Regions from separate parts of the Bacillus sp. MT94 genome, predicted to be linked through region 2. Evidence: riboswitches for the same ligand, from Rfam matches in the RefSeq annotation. Region 2 holds a riboswitch; each other region holds the start of a gene.
What was found. A riboswitch is a leader RNA that binds a small molecule or an ion and turns the genes downstream of it on or off. The one in region 2 is predicted to bind S-adenosylmethionine.
Positions count from the first base shown of each region.

Region 1 (2,272 bases), on a different contig from region 2:
AGCGCTAATACTCATCCAAACTATAACTACTGCTAGACCGGAAATGGAAACAAGTACGATATAGACAGTATCTGGTGCCACAATACTTGAGAGCAAAGCCAAAGCTCCACCCATCATACTGAAAATGACGGCGTTGATTGGAACACCTTGCTTCGTCATTTTCCCAAAAATCGGGGATATCGTATTCTTATTAGCAAGCGACCAAAGCATTCTAGAAGAGGCATAAAGGCCTGAGTTTGCCGCAGATAAAATGGCTGTTAAGATAACGAAATTCATTATGTCAGCTGAATATGGCACCCCAATTCGTTCTAGAACTGCAACAAAAGGGCTCTCTAATACCCCTGCATCGGAAATAGGCAATAACGCAGATAAAACAACAATCGTTCCTACAAAAAAGATGATCAATCTCCACAGAGTAGTTCGAATGGCCTTCGGTATCATTTTTTCTGGGTTCGCTGTTTCTCCAGCTGCAATGCCTATTAATTCTGTTCCCGAAAAAGCAAAATTAACCGCAAGCATGGTCATCATAATGGCCGTAGCACCATGAGGAAATAAACCTCCACTTGTAAAATTAGAAAAGAATGGTGCTGCTTTTGAATGAGTCATTGGAAGAAACCCTAGCATTGCCGCTACTCCTAAAACAATAAAAATCACAATAGCTATAACCTTTATCGATGAAAACCAAAATTCGGATTCGGCGAAAAATTTAACAGTCAGGACATTTAATACAAAGATCAAAATGGCAAAAAGAGCACTCCATACCCAAATATTAACCGATGGAAACCATCGCTTCATAAGTAATCCTGCGGCTGTAAATTCAGACCCTAAAGCAACAGTCCAAGTTAACCAATACAACCAGGCTACTGTATACCCTGTACCAGGTCCAATGTATTTAACTGCATAACTATGAAATGCGCCCGTTTCAGGCATATGTACGGAAAGCTCGCCTAAACATAGCATAACTAGATAAACTACTAGCGCACCAATCAGATAGGATAGAATTGTTCCAAACGGGCCAGCTTGTTGAATAGTGTAACCCGAGCTTAAGAATAAGCCAGTTCCAATCACCCCACCAAGTGATAGCATGACTAAATGACGTGCTTGCATTTTTCTTTGAAATTCTCTCCCATTTTTGTTCTCCATTTCTACTCTCCTTTAGTTACTATCCAGAAAAAACAAAAACGCACTCTAAAAAAGAGGGCGTTACTGACAAATAAAAACGGAAGCTCTCATCTATCAGGATTATCACCCGCTGGAATTAGCACAGTGTCTACTTAAGCAGACCTGTTGCTGAGGTTTCATAAGGCCAGTCCCTCCACCTCTCTGGATAAGAAATATTTTTTTATAACCTTATCAATCCATTTAATAACTGTCAAGATAATTCTGTTTTTTAAAAAAATATCTATTATAGAAATACAAAAAATAGAGTATTACTATAACTGCAACCCACTCCTTCTCGGGTATTATTTAAAAATCGAACATACACAACCTGATTTATTTATGATACGGTTCACAAGCACTGCCTCAAAATTTAATACACTTCTAAATATCTTCTTACTTCTTTGGCTATGGGGTCACCATACATAACCATCAACTCAGGTGATTTTAATACCCTCAAATATCAAAAAAACGTTATCTTTTCTAAACAAGCTAAATTAGAAAGGATGATGTTTTCTTATGAATCTCTCGATTCAAGATGAATTATTACCATTTGCAGAATAATTACAACGATATGTTACACCTGTATTCTTAGAAGAACTTGCAAGGGAAATAGGATTTATAAGGCGAAGACTTAAGTTTTCTGGATCAGAATTAGCTGCTATTTTCATTTGGATTAGTCAACGGGCGGCAAGTGATTCCTTGGTTCGATTATGAGTGGGCTTCATGCAGCGGCAGGGCTTAGCCCTGAGGGAATTAATAAAACTCCTGTTGAAGTTTCTAATTGACTACAAAGTTGAGTAATAGAGGTAGTAGCGGTTTGTTGATTTAACCATACACACAAATATAAAAAATGATGCCCATGGCACTTGCGTTTTCATTTCATTCCGCCTGCTTCTATAGCTAATTGATTAAGTGTAGTGGGAGACATATATCGATATAACTCTTTAGCAAATAAAGACAACTCTTGTTTTTGATAAATATTTATAAAAAGCACGTCACCTTTTCTCATTAACATAAGTGAATAGTAACGTGCTTTTAACTTCAAGAATAGTCTAAATCCTTAAGTTGATGGATGTGGGGTACCACCACATGCCCATCAAGCTAAAAATGG
Region 1 covers NZ_JBXAEZ010000005.1:375,914-378,185, reverse strand. Annotated here, with positions in the region: gene mmuP (S-methylmethionine permease) at 1-1,143, opposite strand, end outside; SAM riboswitch class I at 1,227-1,334, opposite strand; partial or broken gene AC1Q51_RS20040 (IS4 family transposase) at 1,678-1,922, shown strand; partial or broken gene AC1Q51_RS20035 (IS4 family transposase) at 1,898-2,146, opposite strand.
Region 1: it holds a riboswitch for S-adenosylmethionine, as region 2 does, so the genes downstream of both, mmuP (S-methylmethionine permease) here and AC1Q51_RS04745 (ECF-type riboflavin transporter substrate-binding protein) in region 2, are expected to answer to the same signal.

Region 2 (2,272 bases):
TATATTGTTCATGTATATCTTTCATAAGTTTTATCGTATGTAAGGCACTTAGTGGATCTAAATTAGCTAACGGTTCATCGAACAATAATATATCCGCATTTGTTGTTAATAAACCCGCTAGAGAAACTGTTTGCTTTTGACCTCCTGATAATTCATGTGGACTTTGTTTATGAAACGTATGCATCTTCACCTTTCTTAATGAGTCCGAAACAATCTTTTTCATGTCATCTTGCTTTACACATTCATTTTCTAAATAAAAAGCTACATCTTCTTCTACTGTCAGACCAATAAATTGAGCATCTTGATCTTGCAAAATTGTTCCTACCTGCTTACTTTGTTCAAAAATACTTCCTTCCCTCGGGTCTTTACCGGCAATTAAAACGTTACCTGTACTAGTCCCTTCGTAAGAAAATGGGATTAGCCCATTTATACAATGAGCTAATGTCGACTTTCCTGAACCACTTCGTCCAGCAATTAGTACTTTTTCCCCAGGGTATATATGAAAGGTAATATCACTTAAAGTAGGCTGCGCAGCATGCCCATATTGAAAGGTGAATTGTTCAAACGAAATAATTGGTTTCATGTTAACATCCCTACTTTTCAATTTTTAAATGTGTATGTTTCTTATTAGATTTTGCCAAGCCAATTGTAAGTGGCAATCCAACTACTAAGAAAACGATAACATCGGAAATTGTTGCTCCTAATACTTGGATAACAATTTTGTCAAATGGTTCTCCCATCACAATAATATCGAATGCCCCAGCAAATATAATAGCAATGACAATACCAACTAGCCCAGTAATTGCTAAATAAGAAATATGCCCCTTGTTAAACGACCCGTTTTTCACACTAAAACCAACTCTTTTTTGAATAAGACCCATCGAAAAACCAATAATCCCTGAACTAGTAACCCAGCCCCACCAAATCCCCCATCCAGCAATCGTATCTGTTACGGTATGACCGATAAGTCCGATTAACAGTCCTGCCACTGGACCAAATAATGCTCCAAAAACAGTTAATATAGCTAATGCTGGTTTAATAAATGTATTCGGTGCAATAGAAAATCCCCAAAGTCCTAATATCCCGTATAATGCTGCTCCAATACCGATTGCTACTACTAACTTTGTTGATAATTTGTTCATTACAATTCCCCTCTCATATTAGTCAACTTTTATTACTCTATATTTAATTTAAAAATGAATTATGCATCTACACTCCCTTTCTATACAACAAAAAATGACCTCTTATATAAGAGGTCATTTTCTTTCACGTTCAAGAATCCTCTTATCTTTCAAAAAACACAACGTGTCCTCTGCGGAATTAGCACCTTCCTATAAAATTACATAGGGGTTGCTGAGGTTTCTTAGGGCCGTTCCCTCCACCTCTCTGGATAAGTATTAATTTGTAATTCGTATTATGGCACTAAAGAATGTAAATTTCAACACTTTTCTTACTATTTTTATTTTTTGTTAAATAGATCATTTAAATCATTGTATTCTTATCGGAATTATGAAATAATAAATTCAAAATCGTTTTGGGAGGAATGCATTATGAAAGTTATTGGTTTGATTGGAGGATTAAGTTGGGAATCTACATCATTATACTATAAACATATTAATACACTTACACTCTCTCAATACGATCAAAATGCAAAGTTAGTTTTATATAGTATGGATTTTGGTGAAGTAACTACTTTATTACAAAACCATCAATATGAAGAAGTGAAAAATGAACTAGTTACAGTTGCAAAGAAAGTTGAAAAATCTGGGGCTGAATGTTTATTAATGTGTTCAAATACCGTACATCTATTTGCCGAGGAAGTAGAACAAGCAATATCTATCCCGCTTCTTCACATTGGTGATGTAAGTGCTAAAGAAATGGTAGAACAGAATATAAAACGTATCGGACTATTAGGAACAAAACAAACGATGGAGCAAGATTTCTATAAATCACGATTAGCGAAATATAACATTGAGACAATTATCCCCAATGACGAGGAAAGAACTTTTATCCACCATGTCATATTAGATGAATTAAGTAGAGGGATCATTTCAGAAACATCTAAAGAAGAGTTATTACAAATTACAAAATCATTAATTCAAAATGGTGCTGAAGGTATATTATTAGGCTGCACTGAAATACCTTTACTCATCTCCCAAAATGATCTCACTGTTCCCGTTTTTGATACTGCTTTTTTACATGCAAATACTGCTGTGCAATTTGCTGGATAAGAATATACAAGCATAAAGGTGAGAACCTCTATGCTTGTATA
Region 2 covers NZ_JBXAEZ010000001.1:981,502-983,773, reverse strand. Annotated here, with positions in the region: gene AC1Q51_RS04750 (ABC transporter ATP-binding protein) at 1-583, opposite strand, end outside; gene AC1Q51_RS04745 (ECF-type riboflavin transporter substrate-binding protein) at 594-1,142, opposite strand; SAM riboswitch class I at 1,282-1,397, opposite strand; gene AC1Q51_RS04740 (aspartate/glutamate racemase family protein) at 1,551-2,231, shown strand.

Region 3 (2,272 bases), on a different contig from region 2:
TGTTTTTCGCAACATAACGAGCTGCATATGCTGCAGAACGGTCAACTTTTGTTGCATCTTTACCAGAGAATGCACCGCCGCCATGGCGAGCGTATCCACCGTAAGTATCAACGATGATTTTACGTCCTGTTAAACCAGCATCACCTTGTGGTCCACCAATTACGAAGCGGCCAGTTGGATTAATGAAGAATTTCGTTTCTCCATCCATTAATTCTGCTGGTACTACAGCTTTAATTACGTGCTCTTTTAAGTCGCGATCGATTTCTTCCCATGTAACATCTGGGTGATGTTGTGTAGAAATTACGATAGTATCAACACGTACTGGTTTACCATTTTCATCATACTCAACTGTAACTTGCGTTTTTCCATCTGGACGTAAGTATGATAATGTATCATCTTTACGTACTTCAGTTAAACGGCGAGCTAATTTGTGAGCAAGCGAGATTGGAAGTGGCATTAACTCTTGTGTTTCATTACATGCGAAACCAAACATTAAACCTTGGTCTCCTGCACCAATTGCCTCAATCTCAGCGTCAGTCATTTGACCTTCGCGTGCTTCTAGCGCTTGGTCAACACCCATAGCGATGTCAGCAGACTGCTCATCGATAGATGTTAAAACAGCACAAGTTTCTGCATCGAATCCGTATTTTGCGCGTGTGTAACCAATGCCTTGAATTGTTTCACGAACGATTTTTGGAATATCTACGTAAGTAGAAGTCGTAATTTCCCCCGCTACCAATACTAAACCAGTTGTTACAGTTGTTTCACAAGCTACACGTGCATTTGCGTCTTTTGATAAGATCGCATCTAAAATTGAATCAGAAATTTGGTCACAAATTTTATCTGGATGTCCTTCAGTTACAGACTCAGATGTGAACAGATGACGTTTTTTTGTCATGTGGTAAACCTCCCTACAGTAATTGTATATATTGTACGGAACTCATCCTTAATTTGCCACAAACTGCGACATACATTTATTCTCCCACACAAGCATACAGAAAAACCTTTCCTACTTTACATAGAGGAAAGGTTTAATTTGCTACTTGCATACTGCTTTTTGCCCTTCGCTCTTATCGTTCGAGACCTGTAGCCTCGCACAGGTTTTAGCACCTATTCACCTGCATTTATCAATACAAGTGAGGTTGCTGGGCTTCATCGGGCCTGTCCCTCCGCCAGCTCGGGATAAGAGAGTATCCGTCCCAACCTATACTAAAGAAATGATATTCATTTGTCAATTAATATTCACATTTTCCTGAAAGTTTTTCTCAATACGCCTGAAATGAAATATTAATAGGGAAATAATGCATTCACACAAACAAAAAGAAATAAATAGTATACATTATTTATATAATTGTGTTATACTCTTGTTGGGGATTACGAGAAATATTTCATTAAATGAAAAGGATGGTATATAAATATGAGTACTGTGAATGTCCAAATTGGTTTACACGAATTATTGAACGGAAGCAATGCACAGATTCAACTAAGTGTTCCGCAATTAGTGGAAAAAGTATTAATGCGAAATGAAGGGAAATTAACTTCGACTGGTGCCGTTTCTGCTTCAACTGGAAAATATACAGGACGTTCTCCTAAAGATAAATTTATTGTGAAAGAAGCATCGGTTGCTGACAAAATTGCTTGGGGAGCTGTGAACCAACCGATTTCTGAAGAACATTTTAATAAATTATATACTAAAGTTTTAGAATACTTAAAAGAAAAAGAAGAGTTATTCGTCTTCAAAGGATTTGCAGGCGCTGACCGCAATTACCGCCTACCAATTCAAGTTATTAACGAATATGCATGGCACAATTTATTTGTACATCAATTATTCATTCGTCCAACTGAAGAAGAATTAACAACTCATGAATCAGAGTTCACAATTGTTTCTGCACCGAATTTCAAAGCTGATCCAGCTGTTGACGGTACAAACTCTGAAGCATTCATTATGGTTTCATTCGAAAAACGTATCGTACTAATTGGTGGTACAGAATACGCTGGAGAAATGAAAAAATCAATCTTCTCTATTATGAACTTCTTATTACCTGAACAAGATATCCTTTCTATGCATTGCTCTGCAAACGTAGGTGAAGAAGGCGACGTAGCACTATTCTTCGGTTTATCTGGAACAGGTAAAACAACATTATCTGCTGATCCAAACCGTAAATTAATCGGTGATGATGAGCACGGTTGGTCTGATAACGGTGTATTCAATATTGAAGGCGGTTGCTATGCAAAATGTGTAAACCTTTCTCACGAGAAAGAACCACAAATT
Region 3 covers NZ_JBXAEZ010000002.1:1,023,586-1,025,857, forward strand. Annotated here, with positions in the region: gene metK (methionine adenosyltransferase) at 1-898, opposite strand, end outside; SAM riboswitch class I at 1,068-1,189, opposite strand; gene pckA (phosphoenolpyruvate carboxykinase (ATP)) at 1,418-2,272, shown strand, end outside.
Region 3: it holds a riboswitch for S-adenosylmethionine, as region 2 does, so the genes downstream of both, metK (methionine adenosyltransferase) here and AC1Q51_RS04745 (ECF-type riboflavin transporter substrate-binding protein) in region 2, are expected to answer to the same signal.